2 regions of the Guptibacillus hwajinpoensis genome follow, and region 1 is predicted to be linked to the other one. Evidence: riboswitches for the same ligand, from Rfam matches in the RefSeq annotation. Region 1 holds a riboswitch; the other holds the start of a gene.
The links. A riboswitch is a leader RNA that binds a small molecule or an ion and turns the genes downstream of it on or off. The one in region 1 is predicted to bind S-adenosylmethionine.
Positions count from the first base shown of each region.

Region 2: linked by a shared signal. The riboswitch ahead of metE (5-methyltetrahydropteroyltriglutamate--homocysteine S-methyltransferase) and the one ahead of ABFG93_RS14320 (MetQ/NlpA family ABC transporter substrate-binding protein) in region 1 are both predicted to bind S-adenosylmethionine.

Region 1 covers NZ_CP156674.1:2,748,953-2,754,354, reverse strand. The annotation lists gene ABFG93_RS14335 (iron-containing alcohol dehydrogenase family protein) at 1-632, opposite strand, end outside; gene ABFG93_RS14330 (methionine ABC transporter permease) at 695-1,369, opposite strand; gene ABFG93_RS14325 (methionine ABC transporter ATP-binding protein) at 1,359-2,393, opposite strand; gene ABFG93_RS14320 (MetQ/NlpA family ABC transporter substrate-binding protein) at 2,415-3,221, opposite strand; SAM riboswitch class I at 3,391-3,499, opposite strand; gene ABFG93_RS14315 (alpha/beta hydrolase family protein) at 3,601-4,518, opposite strand; gene ABFG93_RS14310 (TolB family protein) at 4,568-5,122, opposite strand; gene ABFG93_RS14305 (TolB family protein) at 5,088-5,402, opposite strand, start outside.
Region 2 covers NZ_CP156674.1:948,517-953,918, reverse strand. The annotation lists gene ABFG93_RS04885 (TetR/AcrR family transcriptional regulator) at 1-233, shown strand, start outside; gene ABFG93_RS04880 (DHA2 family efflux MFS transporter permease subunit) at 275-1,723, shown strand; SAM riboswitch class I at 1,781-1,886, shown strand; cobalamin riboswitch at 1,948-2,127, shown strand; gene metE (5-methyltetrahydropteroyltriglutamate--homocysteine S-methyltransferase) at 2,262-4,547, shown strand; gene ABFG93_RS04870 (hypothetical protein) at 4,614-4,781, shown strand; gene ABFG93_RS04865 (MerR family transcriptional regulator) at 4,831-5,402, opposite strand, start outside.

The DNA.
Region 1 (5,402 bases):
CCATCCCGAATCAGCGTATCGCGACAGTTTTTTGCCGCTTCATACGCGAGGCGAACCGGGATCGAAGTAGAAGGGAGCTTGTCAATTAACGCTCTTGCTTCATACCATTTTGCTAGCGTATCTCCTATTCCTGCTTTCAAATATGCACCAGGAGAGTTCAGAAGAATGTTCGGCTCAACGAGAACAAGATATGTGCTTCTTGGGAAAATCGTGTACGTATTGAACTTGCCATCATCGGTATATTTCACGCTTAACGGCGTAGTAGCTGCACAGGTAGAAGCAAGTGTGGGAATGAGCGCGGTGTCAATACCCAGTTCATTCGCAACCGCTTTAGCTACATCAAGAACTTTCCCACCGCCGACACCGATCACAAGATCCGCACTATGAATCCTTGCTAATTCAGCCTGCCTTGCAATTTCGGTATCTGAGCATTCTCCAGTGTATGTAGAATAAGCATGCTGAAACTCTGATAAATCAGGAAAGTACTCCTTAGCTGCTTCCCACGAACGATATCCAGTTATAATAAAAACCTTTTGAAATCGCCCTTCATTAAGAAAACGTGGCAGATCCGTTAATACACCGGGGTAGCACCGATAATGTCCCGGTGTGCCCCTTACTTGAATTGGTTCCATCTGTTCATCTCCCTACAGTTACTAAACTCAATTTCCATTCAGTTTGTTTTAAGACCATCGGTTTAATCCTTCTTCAAACGTGCTGACAGGACATTACCAAACGATTGAAGCCCCTGAACAAGCACAATTAAAAGAAAGACAGTGACATACATAACATCCACTTCATATCGCAAATGTCCGTATCGATACGCGAGATCTCCCAGTCCTCCTGCACCGACCAGACCAGCCATCGCCGTTGCACCGATTAATCCAATCGTTGCAATCGTAAGTCCAAGTACAATCGAGGAACGTGATTCCCTGACAAGCACATGCCAGATGATATGCCGCGTCTTCACACCCATCGCTTCATACGCTTCAACAACCCCACGATCAACTTCTAGAAGCGCTGACTCCATGAGACGGGCAATGTAAGGAGCAGTAAACACAACAAGCGGCACAATCACTCCTTTTACACCGATTGTCGTACCTGCAATCATCTTTGTAAAAGGTAGAATGAAGAATAGTAGAATAATAAATGGAATCGATCGAATCACATTGATGACCGCGTTCAGTAGGCGAAAAAGTAATTTGTTTTCAAGCGCTTTTTCCGGTCTCGTTAGCACCAGCAGTACCCCTAACGGAAGGCCGATCAGAACCGAGATTAGTAACGAAATACCTACCATCTGAAACGTTTCAATAATCGCTTTCCAGATGTCGACACCCCATAGATCAATGAATTCTGAAATTTTAGCTGACATGTGTTTTCACCTCCGGAACATAGCCTTCAACGACAACACCTTTATCTTCTAAAAATGCTACAGCCCTCGCCGTTTCGGAAGCTTCACCATCGAGATGAACGACGAGTCTTCCAAACGGTTGATCTTTCAGTTGAGTAATGTTCCCGGCGAGAATCGAAGGATACACGTCAAATTTCTTACTAACTAGAGCCAGTGCCGGATTTCCGGAACTCTGACCGACAAAGGAGAGCGTTACAATCTGGCCGCGTTCTTTTAAATTTTCAACTAATGATTCTGGGAGCTCGTCCTGAAATAACGACTGAACGAAACGTTTTGCGGTCCCTGTTGCAGGCTTGCTGAAAATATCAATCACACGCCCCTGTTCAATAACCTGGCCGTTTTCCATCACGGCTACTTCATGGCAAATCTTTTGCACAACATGCATCTCATGTGTAATGAGCAGAATTGTAATCCCGAAGTCGCTGTTGATCTGCTCTAATAAGGAGAGGATCGATTCTGTTGTATCAGGGTCAAGTGCACTCGTTGCTTCATCACAAAGAAGCACTTCAGGCTCATGTGCTAGAGCTCGCGCAATGGCTACTCTCTGTTTCTGACCACCGGAGAGCTGGGCAGGATAAGCATCACGCTTATCCGATAGCCCAACAATCTCCAGGTATTTCGTTACCCTTGACTCAATTTCTTTTTTTGGAACGCCCGTCAGTTTAAGGGGGACGGCGATATTTTGATAGACCGTCCCTGTTTTTAATAGATTAAAAGATTGAAAAATCATCCCTATCCGCTGCCGCGTTTTCTGAAGCTTTCCTGTTGATAATGAAGTGAGTTCTACATCATTAATAAACACTCGGCCCTCAGTGGGGCGTTCGAGAAGATTCACCATGCGCACAAGAGTACTTTTCCCCGCTCCACTATAGCCAATGACGCCATAAATGCTGCCTTTCTTGACTGTTAACGAAACATCATCCACTGCTTTCGTAACAGTATGACCACTCTTATATGTCTTCGTAATGTTTTCTAATCGAATCATCTTGTTCGCTCCCTCCACTGATTACCAGGATGCTACGACAGAACCGTTAAATTCATCCTCGATAAACTGCTTCACTTCATCAGATTGATAATATTCCACAAGCTTCTGAATTCGCTCGCTATCCTTATTTTCCGTTTGCGTTGCAATAACATTGACCCACGGTGAATCCTCTGGCTCCATCACAAGGGAGTCCTCAGTAGGTACTCGTCCACTTTCCATCGCAAAATTCGTATTAATAGCTGCAATAGCTAGCTCACCTAGCTGTCTCGGAATCTGTGAAGCTTCAAGTGGGACAAACTCCAGATTATGAGGGTTTTTTTCAATGTCTTTAATAGTAGCCTTGACTCCAACTCCGTCTTTGAGTTCAATAATGCCGGCTTCCTCAAATAGCATTAGTGCTCTCGGTTCTCCAGTAGAATGGTTCGGCAAACCAACTTTATCTCCATCCTGCAACTCATCCAGACTGTCGTATTTATCGGAATAAATGCCCATTGGGAAATTAATCGTTGTTGCCACTTTTGAAAGTTCCAGACCACGTTCTTTCACAAAGTCATTTAGATAAGGCTCATGTTGAAAAACATTCGCGTCAATTTCCCCTTCATCAAGTGCTGTGTTCGGCATTACATAGTCATTAAACGCGATCACTTCAATCTCAAAACCATCTTCCGCCGCAACTTCCTTCACTTTGTTCATCACATCTTCATGTGGACCTGCTGTTACACCAACCTTTAGAGGACCTTCCTCCGCATCACCCGAAGCCTCGCCCCCCGAACAGCCAGCTAAAATAACTAAAATAAGTGCACCCAGTAAATAAAATGATTTCTTCATTCTCCATTCCCCTCTCTTTTATATAACTATTTAAAGCGTTCTAGCACTAAAATCCCAAAGCGTAAAAGAACCTCGGCTTTAAACAAGTCCCCCTCTCAAATAAAAAACTCCCCCTGTAACGTACAGAGAGAGTTGAGTGATTTAGAATAATCATTCATGCTTGAACTCCCTCTCATCTTTCAAACGATCACTCGTTTGCTGGAATTAGCACCTTTCTCACGAACTGAGATGGTTGCCGGGCGTCATAGGGCCAGTCCCTCTGCCACTCTTGATAAGAGTTTTCAATATTATTTAACTATTTAAAATAGTATAGTACCTTTTGTGTAGCGCGTCAAGTACCGAGTGCCTGTCACCACCCGCTATTTGTCGAAGAATGTCATCATTCTTCTTTAACACTAGCTAAGTTATCTTCAAACCATCCTGCAAGATGCTTTAATCTTTCCACTCTCAATTCGGGATGACCACTTCGAGAAAGGTTATGATCTGAATCAGGAAACCTCACAAACGTCGTCTTCTTCCCACGGTGCTTTAGGGCGATGTATAATTGCTCGCTCTGTTCAATTGGGCAGCGGTAATCTTTCTCACTATGAAGAATAAGAAGCGGTGTTTGAATCCGGTCAACATACTTCAATGGCGAATGTTCCCAGAGTTTTTCTGGATCTTCATCAAGATCACTTCCTACCTCCCACTTCGTGAAAAAGTAGCCGATGTCACTTACGCCATAGAAGCTCTGCCAGTTGGAAATAGAACGTTGCGTCACAGCGGCTTTGAAACGATCGGTTTTCCCAACAATCCAGTTTGTCATAAACCCGCCGTAACTACCTCCTGTCACAAAAACCCTCTCTTTATCAAGAAAGCTCTTTTCACTAAGAACAGCCTCCACACCTGCCATTAGATCCTCATAATCTCCACCACCATAGTCACCACGGCACCCGTTTACGAAGTCCTGTCCATACCCATGACTACCTCTAGGATTCGTATACAAAATAGCAAATCCCTTCGCTGCAAGAAGCTGAAATTCATGCACGAATGAATTCCCATACATCATGTGAGGTCCGCCATGAATTTCGAGAATCATAGGATAGCTTTTCTCTTCCTCAAATCCGATCGGCTTCATAAGCCATCCCTGAATCTCCCACCCATCCTTTCCAGTGTATGTAAACGATTCTGGTGTTGAGAGTGACTGACTTTGAAAAAGTTTACGATTACTCTCTGATAAACGGCATTCTTTCACTTGATCTCCACCAAAGGTAAACGTATAAATGTCTCCTACATTCATCGGGTCACTAATCACCACAGCCGCTTCGTCCGTGGCTGCCAGGTAGTGAAACGCGTAGTGGTGCCTGTCACCCCCCCGCTATTTGTCGAATGGTGCGATCTACTCCTATAAAGTAAATGCCGTTATTGCCGCGTTCACTTGCTTGGAAGTAAAGGCCTGTCCCATCCGAATTCCACATCGCACCAGGTGACGCACCTCCCCAGTGCATGTCTGAAATTAATACATCTGTACATTCAAGGTCATATGCCTCAGTAAGGCACCTAAAAGCTCCTGAAGATAAATCAACTGTCCAGACTTTATTTAAGGTTGCACCTTCATGCTGAAAATCATGACCAATAAAGGAAAGAGAACTTCCATCTGGTGACCAGTTTGGAGCCGTAAAGCTTCCTCCTTTTGTGTTCAATTGCTCTGGCTCACCTCCTTCCTCCAATCGATGAACAAGTAAATCAGATCGCATATAGGAACCCGGCTCTTCATAGCGACTTCTCTCATACGCAACCCTTTTGCCATCAGGTGACCAGCTTAGATTAGAATGATCATAAGGAGCATCTGTGAGCCATTTAACCTTACCGGTTCTGGACGTAAAGTCAACGAGCACAAATCTGCACATGGGTGCCATCAAGAAAACCTTTCCCATCCGCCTTGTACTGCAGATCGTTCACTACTAAAGGTTTACGCCCTTCGGTTTTCTCATCTTCGCCATCTCCATCACTACTCAACACCAGGAGCGACGTGCCATCGGGCTTCCAAATTGGCTTACCAGACACTCCACGAACGAGTTCTGTCAACTGCCTTGCTTCTCCACCATCAGTCGAAATCAACCAGACCTGATTTTCTCCTGAGCGATCTGAAACAAATGCGATCGTTTTCCCATCTGGTGACCAGCGTGGGGAATGATCTCT
Region 2 (5,402 bases), 1.8 Mb from region 1:
CAGAGGAAGCATTAAATGATCGATTCAATGACGTTTATGATTTATTAGATACAACACTTCTTAATATTACTGATAAAAAAGAAGTGTTTCATGTGATGCAAATCTTGAAAGCCGTAACGTTTCATAACCTCATTTACAGTATTTCAAACGATTTAACAATCGAAGACGCCATGATAAAATATCGCATTGAATTAAATCTGCTGAAATCTGGGCTCATTCGAGGTACAAATTGATGTCGCGAAAAAAAGGATAACTTAAAGAAAGAAGGAAAAATATGAGCGAAAACAATCAAACATCACAGGGGATTGGGTCTTTCAATAAAGTGCCACTTTTGCTTGTGTTAATTTCTGGCGCGTTCGCTGCTATATTAAATCAGACGCTACTAGCGACGGCATTGCCGCATATTATGGTTGATCTGGACCTTGATGCAAGTACAGCTCAGTGGCTAACCTCAATCTTTATGCTTGTTAATGGAGTTATGATCCCCATTACTGCTTTTCTAATTGGGAAGTTTACGACGAGAACACTGTTTCTAACAGCAATGGGGTTATTTGCTGGGGGAACATTAATCTGTGCGATTGCTCCTAATTTCGCAATCTTAATGCTTGGACGTATTATTCAAGCATCAGGCGCAGGGATTATTATTCCACTTATGCAAACCATCCTATTCTTGATCTTTCCTGTTGAAAAAAGAGGAACAGCTATGGGGATGTTTGGACTTGTAATTTCATTTGCTCCAGCTATCGGTCCAACCCTATCAGGATGGCTTGTTGAACAATACCCATGGAGAAGCCTGTTTTATGTTATTTTGCCCATCGTCATAGTTGATTTTATCCTTGCATATCTCATCTTGAAAAATGTCACAGAGAAAACGAATCCGAAGTTGGATATTTTATCGATTGTCTTATCTTCCTTAGGCTTCGGTGGATTGCTTTATGGATTTAGTAGTGCAGGTACGAATGGATGGGGTAGTGAGCAGGTCATCATTGCGATGATCGTTGGTGCAATTTCGTTATGCTGGTTCATCTTGAGGCAATTAAAATTAACTCAGCCAATTCTGCAGTTTAGGGTATTTCAATACAAAGTTTTTACCTTAACGACGGTTCTTGGCATGGTAGTGTTTATTGCAATGATTGGAGCAGCAACTGTCCTTCCGCTCCTTATGCAGAATATGCTTGGATTCACTGCATTTGAGTCAGGGTTAATGCTGTTACCCGGGGCTCTTATTATGGGCTTTATGAACCCTATTACAGGACGGATCTTTGATAAGTTCGGGGCACGATGGCTCGCAATCATTGGGCTTGTCATCGTAACAGTTACAACCTTTATGTTCACGAATTTAACGCCGCAAACATCATTCACTTATCTAGCAGTGGTCAATGCTGTCAGAATGTTCGGGGTTGCAATGGTGATGATGCCAGTTACGACCGCAGGACTCAATCAGCTTCCTGCTCATTTAATTCCACACGGAACTGCGATGAACAATACGATGCGCCAGGTATCTGGCGCGGTGGGGACTGCACTGCTTGTAACGGTGATGTCTCAGGCAGCACAGCCTGGTCGTGGTGTTGAAGGTCTTGTTCATGGTGTAAATGTCTCCTTTATTGTAGCTGGAATCTCGGCGATTGTAGGACTCGTGTTAGCGTTCTTTATTAAAAAGCCCGCCGCTGGAAAAGAGACAGAAGAACCATTGAAAGCACAACAGGCTATTACTGAAAAATAAGAAAAGTCTTTTCAATTCAATCTACGTCATGTACAATGAATACTAATTTAATAGAATTCCTTATCAAGAGAGGCAGAGGGAAAGGCCCGATGAAGCCCGGCAACCATCAAGCGTATGTTTGAACGGTGCCAATTCCTGCAGAGTTATTTCTGCAAGATGAGGAAGAGGCCGTATCAAACTCTTCCTTTTACACTGGGAAGAGTTTTTTTATTAAATTACTTAATTGAATACTTTCAGCATATGGTGCTGTGACTGATGTCACGGCTTAAAAGGGAAGTCCGGTGTAATTCCGGCGCGGTCCCGCCACTGTGAAGGGGAGCGACTTACTAACCACTGTGATCTATGGGAAGGGGTAAGAAGCGTTGAACCTGAGCCAGGAGACCTGCCTTATGTCTGCACATGTACTCTACGGGTTAATAGAGGAGGTGATGAATCATAGGCAGTTCAGCGTGTGACTAAATCTCCCTTTCCGTAAGGGGGATTTTTTTGTTATCTAGTGTTCACGGTAAGAGACTTTTATTATGAAAGGAAGATGGAAATGACTGTGAAAAGTTCATCTATGGGCTATCCAAGAATAGGAGAAAATCGTGAATGGAAGAAGCTGCTTGAACATTTTTGGGGAGGGGATTTATCAGAAGAGACGTTTCATCGTGAAGCAAAACAACTTCGTCTCTCTTATTTGAGAAAACAGCAGGAAAAAGGGATTGATTTGATTCCGGTCGGTGACTTTAGCTTGTACGATCATGTCCTTGATACCGCGGTTATGTTTGGAATTGTCCCAACACGTTTTGATTATGACGGTGGACGAGTGTCTCTTCACACCTATTTTGACATTGCGCGAGGTACAAAGGGAGCATCAGCTTCAGAAATGACGAAATGGTATAACACGAATTATCACTATATCGTGCCTGAGCTCAATGACTGTAAACCTTTACTTGTGCAAAATCGTCCGCTTGAGTTTTATAGGGAAGCGAAACAGGAGCTTGGAATTGAAGGGAAGCCAGTCCTACTTGGTCCAATAAGCTTCGTTCTCTTATCAAAGGGATATGAACCAGAACAAACCAGAGAGGTCATTCATAAATTCTTGCCATTATATGAACAGGTCTTTAAGGAATTAGAAAATGAAGGAGTAAGGTGGATACAGATCGATGAACCAGCTCTAGTAACAACAGTTTCAGATGAAGTTCGTAGTTTATATAAAGAGGTATACGAAGTGTTGCATCAATCAGCTCCAAACTTACATGTACTTCTCCAAACCTATTTTGAAAGTGTCACACACTACGATGACGTTATACAGCTTCCGGTTCAGGGGATTGGTTTTGATTTCGTTCATGACCGCGGTGAAAATTTGAAGGCGATTAAGGAAAAAGGGTTTCCTTTAGATAAGGTGCTAGCAGCAGGCGTCGTGGATGGGCGAAATGTATGGAGATCCAATCTTGATCAAAAGATCGATGTGTTATCGGAACTGACCAATGAAATTGAATTGGATCGGCTCATTGTTCAGCCGTCTTCAAGCTTATTACATGTTCCTGTTACCTTAAAAAATGAGAATAAAATCCCTGATGTATTGCTCAATGCTCTTTCATTTGCAGATGAAAAACTCCAGGAAGTTGTTTTGCTTGCAATGGGAGTTAAGGAAGGAAAAGAAGCGATACGGCAGGAAATCTCATCAAGTGTTTATGCAGTACAACAGTTGAATCAATCTTCCTATCGAAATGACGATGTAGCTCAAGAATCAAGTCAATCTTCTGAAGACATAAAGCGGAAAGCGCCATTTCACGTTCGTTATGAGCTGCAGAAAAAGTCACTTGAGATTCCATTCTTACCGACAACAACGATCGGTAGCTTTCCACAAACGAAGGAAGTAAGAAAACAGAGGTTACAATGGCGGAAAAATGAAATAAGTGATAAGGCGTATAGAAGCTATATTGAAAAAGAAATTGAGAAGTGGATTCGGATTCAAGAAGAAATTGGACTTGATGTTCTCGTGCATGGTGAGTTTGAACGAACTGATATGGTCGAATTCTTCGGAGAGAAATTAAATGGCTTTCAATTTACGAAGTTTGGGTGGGTCCAGTCATATGGTTCACGATGTGTAAAACCACCGCTTATATATGGAGAAGTATCATTTGAGAAACCAATGACGGTGAGAGAAACAGTATATGCTCAGTCGTTAACAAATAAGCGTGTCAAAGGAATGCTAACTGGACCGATTACGATCGTTAACTGGTCGTTTGTCCGAGATGACCGGACGAAAGCTGAAACAGCAAACCAAATTGCAGTGGCACTTCGAGCAGAGGTAGAAGCTCTGGAGCAAAATCGTATCCGGATCATTCAGATGGACGAACCCGCGCTAAGAGAAGGACTTCCTCTGAAGAAAGAGCTACAGCAGCAGTATTTAGATCAGGCTGTTTATGCGTTCAAGCTAGCTACATCTTCTGTTGAAAATGAGACGCAAATTCATACACATATGTGCTACTCGGAATTCGAGGAAATCATTGAATCCATCAAGGCGCTTGATGCTGATGTCATTTCAATTGAAACGTCAAGAAGTCATGGTGAGCTTATTAAAGCTTTTGAGGATAGTACCTATGAACAGGGGATTGGGCTCGGTGTTTATGATATTCATAGCCCACGTGTTCCTAATCAGACTGAAATGATCAGAAGCATTGACAGAGCGCTTCAGGTTCTTCCTGAAAACTTGTTCTGGATTAATCCAGATTGCGGCCTAAAGACAAGAAGGCCTGCGGAGACAATTGAAGCGTTGAAAGTGATGGTCAGTGCTGCAAAACAAACAAGAAAAAGATTCCTCGTTCATGAGTAAGGATGAATGAAACCTTTCTCAATGTTGTTCGTATGTACAGGTACAAGCGTACGAGGAGGAAGTAGATTGAAAAAGGAGAAGAGTACTACCAATAAGTTGGGATTCGGGATAGGAGCAGGACTCGCAATTGGTGCAGGGGTAGGTGCCGCTCTTGATAACATTCCAGTTGGTATAGCAATTGGACTGGCACTTGGAATTGCGTTTGGTTCAGGAGCAGGCAAGAAAAAGGAATAACAGCTAAACAGCTCAAACCTGACTGGTTTGAGCTGTTTATATTATGGAGTTACTTGTTTCGATCAGCATAAATCTTCATTGCATCTCGGATAAATTTAGCCAATCCTTTACCGTATTTATCAATGTTCTTTGTAAAGCGCTGATCATCTACATACAGTTGACCGAGGCCTTCAAAGGCTTCAAGTGTATAGTGATAACCGAAGTTGCCATTGAGAAAGTGATACCATTCGTCGATCGCTTTCTGGGCTTCTCCGGAATCAGGTGCATCATTGCGTAGTTGAGCAAGTTTCTTATAGATGATGTCAAACGACTGTCCAAGCTCTTCCTGTTCATCTGTCGTCAAGCTGCCGAGCTTTTTATTGCAACGCTCTACAGCTTCGTCTCCGTACCGGTCACGTGCTTCCTGTTCATAAGGATTGTGACTGAAGTTAAACCCTTCAAATTTTTCTTTTTCTGTCATGTTAATTTCTCCTTTCGCATGTCGAATCGTCTTATCAATCGTGGTGATCATATTGCTAAAACTCTGTTGTTTTTCAAGTAAGATCCCTCTTTGATACTGGAGAGCTTCCAATCGATTGAAATCAGGTTGATCGAGAATGCTTTTAATTTTCTTTAAAGGAA